Regions from separate parts of the Polycladomyces abyssicola genome, predicted to be linked through region 1. Evidence: riboswitches for the same ligand, from Rfam matches in the RefSeq annotation. Region 1 holds a riboswitch; each other region holds the start of a gene.
The links. Region 1 has a riboswitch for cobalamin ahead of KI215_RS01635 (hypothetical protein). Riboswitches for the same ligand answer to the same signal wherever they lie in the genome.
Positions count from the first base shown of each region.

Region 2: linked by a shared signal. The riboswitch ahead of KI215_RS02275 (ABC transporter substrate-binding protein) and the one ahead of KI215_RS01635 (hypothetical protein) in region 1 are both predicted to bind cobalamin.
Region 3: linked by a shared signal. The riboswitch ahead of KI215_RS12415 (ribonucleoside-diphosphate reductase subunit alpha) and the one ahead of KI215_RS01635 (hypothetical protein) in region 1 are both predicted to bind cobalamin.

Region 1 covers NZ_AP024601.1:306,356-309,621, reverse strand. The annotation lists gene cobJ (precorrin-3B C(17)-methyltransferase) at 1-1,595, opposite strand, end outside; gene KI215_RS01635 (hypothetical protein) at 1,588-1,818, opposite strand; cobalamin riboswitch at 2,122-2,314, opposite strand; gene KI215_RS01630 (HoxN/HupN/NixA family nickel/cobalt transporter) at 2,449-3,266, opposite strand, start outside.
Region 2 covers NZ_AP024601.1:442,962-446,227, forward strand. The annotation lists gene KI215_RS02270 (alpha/beta hydrolase family protein) at 1-450, opposite strand, end outside; cobalamin riboswitch at 872-1,068, shown strand; gene KI215_RS02275 (ABC transporter substrate-binding protein) at 1,205-2,149, shown strand; gene KI215_RS02280 (FecCD family ABC transporter permease) at 2,157-3,212, shown strand; gene KI215_RS02285 (heme ABC transporter ATP-binding protein) at 3,206-3,266, shown strand, end outside.
Region 3 covers NZ_AP024601.1:2,465,103-2,468,368, reverse strand. The annotation lists gene KI215_RS12420 (class I SAM-dependent methyltransferase) at 38-706, shown strand; cobalamin riboswitch at 984-1,260, shown strand; gene KI215_RS12415 (ribonucleoside-diphosphate reductase subunit alpha) at 1,563-3,266, shown strand, end outside.

The DNA of each region.
Region 1 (3,266 bases):
GGTTGAGGTTGTTCCCGGTACCGGAACCCGTTCACCTCTTGGACACGTTTGAAAAATTTGTGGAAACGCTCGTTGGGGTGCCCTTTTTCCGCATATTCCCGCACGACGTTTTCCACCGCCACCAACATCTCTTCCGGTGAGAGTCCTTCCGCCACCCGCTGGGCGGGATGGGCATTGCGGCCGATCCTTTTACCGCCCAGAAACAAATCGTACGTGCCGCGTCGGTAGACAATCCCGATATCTTCCGTCACCGCACCATAGCAGGCCATCGCACAGCCGTTGAAGCCGATTTTCAATTCCTTGGGGATGTTCATCCCGCCCAACCGGCGAGTCAACTCCTCGGCGTGGGGAATCGACTCACCTTTATCGCCATCGCAAAAATCGCATGCTTTTACCTGCACCACATCGCCGACGGGGTGAACCGACCATCCCGCATCCGTCAGGCGACGAACCACTGAGTCGGGATCATCGGTCGGGATCCGCAGGATCATTTGATGATCGGGTGTATACGTGATCTCCCCTTTGTCTCCCGCCAGCGATGCCAGTGCAGCCATTTGGTTCGGCGTCCACTTTTTTTCGGCGACGCCGGAAGAGACGGCCACTTCCAAAACCGGGGTGACATTGGGCACCGCAGTGGGAGGAGTACCGGTGACAGGAACCTTGCCTGCGACCTGAAGAAGTGCCAACGCTTCCTCGGCCCATGCAACCGGATGTTTCGCCTCTTTGGTTCGGGGTTTGTCCAATTGCTCTGTTTGCGCGTTGAGAGACCACGGCTCGGTGTCCGTCCGCAGGCGTTCATGTGGCTTCAAGGCCTGTTCCTTTTGGGTAAGCGTATATTTTCGCTGATAGCCGCGCGGTGTGATCATCAAACCGTGATGAACAAAAGTGGTGGAATTGCCGATCAACACCGTAGTCAACATGCCAATCTCATGTCCCAGCATCTCACCCAGCTTCGTGATCACCACGTGTTGCCGTTCCCGATAGGCGCTTTTCACCAATCCGACAGGTGTGTCCGGTGACCGATACTGGAGCAGGATGCGTTGAGTCTCCACGATCTGGCGGGTACGCCGTCCACTTTTGGGGTTGTACAAAGCGATGACAAAATCGGCTGCTGCGGCCGCTTCAATCCGGCGGGCGATCGTTTCCCAGGGGGTGAGATGGTCACTCAGACTGATCATGCAAGCATCGTGCATCACGGGCGACCCCAAAAGTGCCGCGCAGGAATTGATTGCTGATACCCCGGGGATCACCTCCACTTCCACACCTTCGCCCCGATGCCTTCCTTTTTCCACCAACACCTCGTACACCAGTCCGGCCATGCCGTACACGCCTGCATCTCCGCTGGAAATCACGGCCACCTTTTTTCCGCTCTCGGCCAGCTCGACCGCCGTCTGTGCCCGACTGACTTCTTCCGTCATGCCGGTTTGCACGATCTCCTGATTGTCCAACAAATCCCGGATGATGTCGACATAGGTGTTGTACCCGACGATCACATCGCTGTCGCTGAGTGCTTCCCGCGCCCGGTGCGTCATGTGGTCGAAATGACCCGGACCGAAGCCCACCACGTACAACTTGCCGCGGCCTTTCTCACTCATTTCCGCTTCCTCCTATCTTGCCGTGATGGATGGTTGTTCCCTCTCCGTGTTGCGTTTGCCGGAACACATCGGCACCGACGATCCATGTCGTTCGTAAAACGGACGAATCCACGCCACCGCTTTTTCCACATGGGACGGCATGACAGATCGGCTCCAGCATCTGCTGCCAAATCGCCCTCATCATCTGATCCATGAGTGATTTGGAACGTGAGATGTCACCCATTTGGAAAACCTGTCCGCTTCCAACCTACAACCCCCATCTCAATTGCCTCGCATCCCATAAGAGTGCCCCAGAAAAATGCTCCGCCACGACACGAATCATAAACTGCCTACTATACCAAAAAAAATAAAAGCACTTCCAAAATGGAAGTGCTTAAATCGCGCAGTTGTTATCCCTTAACCTAGCTAAATGCAGCGACTCCCGTCCGAGGGCCTGAAAAAGGTACACGATTCCCCAGGCGGGCTGCTTTCATTCAGCGGACAGTCGTCCAGCCCGATCTAAACACCTCCCTATCCTCGTAGGTCAACGGTGTTGTTGGAAAAGGCAGGTCTCCTGGCTCATGGATCATCGCGAAACCATACAGGGCCTTCCCATCGCACACTGGCGACAGTGACCGCAGTATCGCTCCCCATTCACAGTGGCGGGACCGCGCCGGATTTTCACCGGCTTCCCTCTTCGGGAGTGGGCGAACCACTCCACCTTTTCCCTTTCAATATGCAATTGTCAAAATCTCGATCAAAATCTCTCTTTATTGTATCGAATGAAAAAGAGAATAGCAACTCGGAGTTTTTGGTGTTGGCTTCTGTAGTTATCAACGTGCAACCTCCACATATACGTTTTTCGTCTAGGCCATCACTTTCTCCATGAGTTGCTGTTTTCTTCACCTGATACATGTAACCCTACAAAAGGACGATCAACTCTTGTTCGATAGGATACCCATGCAAAAATGAAAAGGAAGAGCAAAAAAATGATGATCCCCACCACTTCAAAATCCAATTCTGCCCAAGGGTTAAAGAATGTAAAGGCTTCGTAGAAAGAGACTCCATATGCTAAAAACACAATGATCCAACCCATCACTCTGGAGGCAGATTGCCCAAGTTTACTGGATTGGCGAAGTATTTTATTGGTAATCAAAGAATCAATGGTATCTGTGATCATCATCCCCATCATAAATGTGATTCCCAAGATGTAAGGCATATAGTTCGCGTTGTTGTTCGCTGCCAACACCCAGACGGACGCTTGACTAACGGTCTCTGATGCTAAAGCAAACAGTCCTCCAATCAATATAATGAGAAGTGGGTTGCTTGTTTCCTGTAATTTTTTCGGAATGAGTTTTCCTTTGATACCTTGAGGTCGATATTCGTCCTGATTCCCTAATCGCGTCTTTAACAGATTATTGATGTTTAATGTTCCAATCAGGAATAGGGACAAAATAGAAAACCATGTCACAAACAGGTCGACGTAATCCGGTAACCGAAAGTTCTGACTGATGTTTCCTAGAATAATCCCAATACTGGCTACTACTAAACCGTGTCCAAAGGAGAATAAGGTACCGACCCAACGCGCAATCGAACTTCCTTTACGCCAATTGTAGCGAGCCAAACCATCAATACAAGCTAAATGATCAGCATCCAAACCGTGACGAAGACCTAAAGTAAATACCAGTATGA
Region 2 (3,266 bases), 140 kb from region 1:
GCTGTTCCACAACACGACAGCCCCGATCTCCGGATGATCCATCGCGAAGATCAGGCTGTTCCCTCCGCCGCGACTGTGCCCGACCAGGGCGATTTTATCAGTGTCCATTGCTTCACGCAAAGGCACATTTCCCTGTAACAGCCGATCCAGGAGGTATGCCAAGTCCTCCTGTTCACGGGAATACGTATTACGAGCGAACTTGTCCAGTTCATCGAATTCTTCCAGATTTTCACCCACTCCGTTCATGGAGAAATTGAAGGTGATGACGGCAAACCCCCGGTCTGCCAGTACACGGGCAGCATGCGGGAAAAAGCCCCAGTTTTTGAATCCCTTAAAACCGTGGCACATAATGACAACCGGGAGCGGCGACTTGGTCGTTGCGGCATAAACGTCTCCACGGATGATGCGGTTTTCCTTTCCCAAATCCCATGTGAAGGTCTGATGTTCCATCTATTGCGGCGCAAATGGTAGAATTGCGCCTGCACCCTCCTTTCCGTGATCGGGTTCCCAGGGCGTTTCTGGCAAACACTGACCACATTCTTTTCCCGACTCGGTCCACCTGCACCTGCAAGGAAGCAGATCACGGCCGTTCCGACCCAGTGAGAGCCAGATGTGGGCAAAGTACGCTTCGCATGGAGGAATTTGCTCGCGATTAAATTCTGCGCTTTCCGGGTCTTCGCTTTGTCGGGGCTTGGTAAGTCGCCATGAAAAAAACATGTGCCTCAGTTACAGAATGATGATACACGCCCTGACAAACTTGATTTCGCATCAAAGCTGTCGTTTTCCTCTTTCCCGTGACGACCGTTCTCTAAACAAAGGGGATGGTCAGAAATCCGACAAAGTGTTAAAATTCGGGTAGATTGCAAACCGACAAGTGAATAGGCGAAAAGGTCCTTTATCCAAAAGGGATAAAGGTGAAAAGGGAAGACCGGTGCAAATCCGGCGCGGTCCCGCCACTGTGAGTGGGGAGCGCGGTCGCACGATGCCACTGTCCCCAAGGGGATGGGAAGGCGCGGCCGAATGCGGTGATCCACGAGCCAGGAGACCTGCCTTTTCGCGGTCACTTGCGATTCTCCTTCGGGGTGTGAGGAGGAGCGCAACACTCGCGTGCGCGTTTTCCAGCATGCGGTATGCGCGAGAGGATTTCCCTGACCTCGATGGAGGCGGGGTTTTTTTATGTTGTGAAGGGAAGGAGAGAGACTGGATGAAGAAATGGTTTGGTTGGTTGTTGACGTTGTTGTTGGTAATGACGATGGGGGTGGCGGGCTGCTCTCAGTCGCCCCAACCGCACGCGGATCATGACGGAAAACAGGGTGCTTACCCGGTTACCCTCAAGGATGCATCCGGGCAGAGCGTAACGATCAAGCGGGAACCCCAGCGCATCGTTTCATTGGTCCCCAGCACCACGGAAATCGCGTTTTCATTGGGTCTGGACAAAAAGATCGTTGGCGTTTCATCTCTGGACAATTATCCGGCGGGTGCGGCGAAGAAGGAAAAAGTGGGAGATTTGAAGATTAATGTGGAAAAAGTAGTGTCGCTGAAGCCCGATCTGGTGCTGGCCAACCCGATAAACGGCCAGGATACGATCGGCCAATTGCGGAAACTGGGGTTAACGGTGCTGGTGGTGGACGGACAAAGCCTTAAAGGTGTAGAAGATTCGATTCTCTTGGTGGGCAAAGCGACGGGGGCCATGGACAAGGCTCGTCAGGTAATCGCAAAGATGGAACAGGAGAAAAACCATGTGACACAAAAAGTGGCTTCCATCCCGGCCGACAAGCGGGTTAAAGTGTGGATTGAGCTGGACCCGACACTGTTTACTGCCGGTTCGGGTACCTTTATGGACGAGCTGATTCGTTTGGCCGGAGGGAACAACGTGGCCGCAAGCCAAAAAGGATGGCCTCAAGTGTCGGCGGAGCAGGTCGTGAAATGGAATCCGGACGTGATCATCGCCACCTATGACACCGGCGGAAATAAAGTGGTGTCACAAATCGCCTCCCGCTCCGGATGGGCTGGGATCAACGCTGTGAAGCAAAAACGGATTGTCACGGTCAACCCGGATTTGGTCAACCGGCCCGGACCGCGGGTGACGCAAGGGCTGAAACAGATCGCGCAAGCGTTGTATCCGCAAGTGTTTAGTGCGAAACAGTAAGGGAAACATGATGCGGAGCAAAAAAGTATATTGGTTGGCGGGTCTGGCGGGACTGCTGACGTTGACGGTGGCCGTAGCCGTATCCGTCGGCAGTACGCCGATCCCGCTGGCGGATGTATGGCGGATTCTGGGGCGGGTGTTGCCCGGAGTCGGTTCGATGATTCAACCGCCGGGCGACACGTCTGTCGAGACGATTGTGCGATCCATTCGGTTACCGCGGGTTTTGCTGTCCGTACTGGTCGGAGCATCGCTTGCCATGGCGGGTGTCGTCTATCAGGCGTTGTTGCGTAACCCGTTGGCCGATCCGTACATTCTCGGCGTCTCTTCCGGAGCGGCCCTCGGGGCGGTCATTGCACTGTTGACCGGGTGGGGAGCGGCCTGGCTGGGTGGCTGGAACGTACCTGTCTTCGCATTTATCGGTGCAATGGTGGCATTGCTGGCCGTGTTGCAATTGGCCAGGGTCGGTTCGCAGATGCGGCCGGAGACACTCATCCTGTCCGGTGTAGTCGTACAGGCGTTTTTCGGTGCGGTACTCACGTTTTGCATCGCGTTGTCCGAAGAACAACTGCAACAGATCCAGAGCTGGCTGATGGGAAGTTTCGCCCTGCGGGAATGGGAACACGTTGCCGTGGTGGGTCCGTTTCTGGCCATCGGTACCGTGGTGTGCTGGTGGTTTAGCCGGGAGTTAAACCTGTTTGCGTTGGGCGATCGGGCAGCGGGGCATCTCGGCGTGTCCGTCGGGATGGTGCGCGGACTGTTGTTGGTGACGGCATCACTTGTTACCGCCGCAGCCGTGTCCGTATCAGGGACAATCGGGTTTGTCGGGTTGGTCGTTCCACATGTGATGCGCATATTGTGCGGTCCCGATCATCGTTGGTTGATTCCGTTGTCCTTGTTGGCAGGTGGGGTCTTTCTGACGGGTGCCGATCTGTTGGCCCGAGTGATGTTGGCGCCTCGTGAATTACCGATCGGGGTGGTGACTGCGTTTGTCGGCGCACCGTTTTTCGCATGGTTGTTGAGAAACCATCTCCGTTCCCGCAGAGGGGAGGGATCGTCATGTTAGCAGCCCGAAAGGTGGGCAAACACTATGGCGAACGCAGTGTGCTGTCCGAAGTCA
Region 3 (3,266 bases), 1.0 Mb from region 1:
GAATAAGTCCACTCCTTTTTTATATGGAGGAAGTGATATGTCCAAAAAAGCCCAAAAGGGTTATAAGGGAATTGGAATGGACGGTCCCATTGCCACGTGGTACGCGAAAAGTACTCAGAACAACATTGAGGAATACAAAAAAGATGCGGAAAAGGTGGCTGCATGTGTCCCGGAAGAAGCCGCTGTTCTTGAGCTTGCCTCTGGCCCGGGATACTTGTCGATCGAACTTGCAAAACTCGGTAATTACAAAATAACCGGTTTGGACATCAGTAAAAAGTTTGTGGAAATTGCGCGGGAGAAAGCCAAAGAAGCGGGTGTGGAAATTGACTTTCGTCAAGGGGATGCTGCCCGAATGCCCTTTGATGATCAAACATTTGATTTTATCGTCTGTCGAGCGGCCTTTAAAAACTTTTCACAGCCCGTCGCTGCCCTTGACGAGATGAATCGAGTGTTGAAGGACGGCGGAAAAGCTGTGATCATCGATTTACGGGGAGATGTTTCCCCGGAAGCAGTGGACAAACACATAGAAGAGGAGTTGGGTTTGACAGGATTTCAATACCTCCTGACAAAATGGATATTTCGATTGATGCTCATCAAACGGGCTTATACGAAAGAGGAGTTTAGGCAGTTGGTATCAAAGAGTAAATTTCAGACATGCAAGATTCAAGAGGATACGATCGGATTGGAGGTATGGCTTGAGAAGTGACTATCAGTTTACGCGTGATTCGGTCGACATGCTGGTCCCCTAAGGGGGCTTTTTTTCTTGACCTTCCAGTAACTAGATGCATTCGGGGCATGGTGAAGGAGATCGAGATGATTGCTGGAAATAGAAAACACAAGTTGTAGTATTGATCATAAAAGACTCATACAAGGTATGGTGTTTGAATAGATCCCCCGTCATTCATTTTTCGTCTGTTTTTGGCAGATAAAGAAGTTAGACAATGGGAAAACCGATAAGATACAATGAACCTACTTTTGGACAACGACATACCGTGGGAAAAGGTGGAGTGGTTTGTCCACTCCCGAAGAGGGAAGCCGGTGAAAATCCGGCGCGGTCCCGCCACTGTGAATGGGGAGCCGGGCCGTTTGTCACTATCGAAAGACGGGAAGACACGGCCATCAGGGGGCCGGGGGATGTAGCGAAACAGGAGCGAGTGGGAAACAAGATTCCCGGCATCAACCTGTTTTCGAGACATCCACCAGCAGCCCCCCATGCGATGATCCATGAGCCAGGAGACCTGCCTTTTCCGACAACACCGTTGACCTACGAGGATAGGGAGGTGTTTGATGTGCCGCGTGTCGCGATCGGTGTGATCGGCTTGTGCGGGTCGTGCCGTTTTTGTGTTCACGGCTGGATTGGTGTCCCATCAAACACTTCCCTTGTTAGGGAAGTGTTTTTATTTTATCCGCATCTGAAATGGAGAGGGTGCTTGTAGATGGTACAAGTAGAGATGAAGAAAGAATTGGACTGGGAGTCGCTCGTTCGCTCGGTGTGCCTAGAGACGGGGGATCTCGATGCCCAATCACTGATCGTCGTTGCCCGAGCGTAGCTGCGGGAAGGGATGTCGGAGCGGGAGATCCTGCGCACTTTGGCGCAAACGGCGGTGGAACAAACCAGCGTAGAACAACCGGGCTGGCAGTTTGTCGCCGCCCGTTTGCTGGCAGAGGAATTGTATCGTGCGGCGGCGCACAACCGGGGATATGACCGTAAACAGCGGGCATATGGCGATTTTTACGACCTGCTCCAAAAGTTGACGGCGAAAGGGTTGTACGGTTCTTATCTGATGGAACACTACACCGAGACGGAAATCCGTGAGCTGGAAGCCTCAATTCGTCCGGAGCGAGACCGGTTGTTTCATTACATCGGATTGAAGATTTTGGCGGACAGGTATCTCGTGCGGGATTATGACGGTGCGGTGATGGAGTTGCCGCAGGAGCGGTTTATGGTGATCGCGATGCATCTGGCGATGAAAGAGAAAGACCGGTTGACGTGGGCCAAACGGATGTACGATGTGTTGTCCCGGTTGGAAGTAACGGTGGCGACACCGACGATGAGCAATGCGGGGCGGCCGTTGCACCAGCTCTCTTCCTGTTTCATCGATACCGTGGACGATACGCTGTGGTCTATTTACAATACCAACACCGCCACCGCCCAGGTGTCCAAACACGGCGGCGGTGTGGGCATTTATCTGGGAAAAGTTCGCTCCAAAGGGTCCAAAATTCGCGGGCACAAAGGCGCTTCCGGCGGTGTTATCCCCTGGGTGCGCAATTTCAACAATACTGCCGTGGCGGTGGATCAACTGGGTGTGCGTAAAGGGGCGTTCGCCATCTATTTGGACGTGTGGCACGCGGACATCCTGGACTTTTTGAACCTGAAAACCAACAACGGGGACGACCGGTTAAAAGCGCACGACATCTTTCCCGGCGTATGCATTCCCGACCTGTTTATGCGTCGGGTGAAAGAACGGGGTATGTGGTACCTGTTCGACCCGCACGAAGTGCGTGAAGTGATGGGGTTCAGCCTGGAAGACTCCTGGGGAGATGAGTTTGAACGGCGGTATGAGGCGTGTGTCAACCATCCTGAACTGAGCCGTAAGGAAATCCCGGCGATTGAAGTGATGAAGCGTATCATGGTGAGCGCCTATGAAACCGGGACACCGTTTCTGTTCTTCCGCGATACGGTCAACCGACTCAATCCCAACAAACACAAGGGAATGATCTATTCTTCCAACTTGTGCACGGAGATTTGCCAAAACATGTCCCCGACCGAGCTGATCAGTGAGGAGTTGGAGGACGGTGTCATCGTCACTAAGCAAAAACCGGGGGACTTCGTCGTCTGTAACCTGTCGTCTATCAATTTGGGACGGATCACAGACCTGGCGGATTTGGCGCGTATCATCCCGGTCCAGATGCGCATGTTGGACAATGTGATCGATCTCAACCTGTATCCGGTAAAACAGGCGGAAGTGACCAACCGCAAGTACCGGGCCGTCGGATTGGGTACGAGCGGATACCATCAATACTTGGCACAGAAAGGGATCGATTGGGAATCGGAAGAACATCTGGCCGAAGCGGATCGGTCGTTTGAGGAGATCGCTTATCAGACGATCCGGGCCTCGATGGAACTGGCCAAGGAAAAAGGAGCGTATCCGGCATTTGAAGGAAGCGAGTGGCAGACAGGCGCGTTCTTTGACCGGTGCGGTTACACCGGAGAGCGTTGGCAAACACTGCGGGAGGAAGTGAGTCGATACGGGGTGCGCAATGCT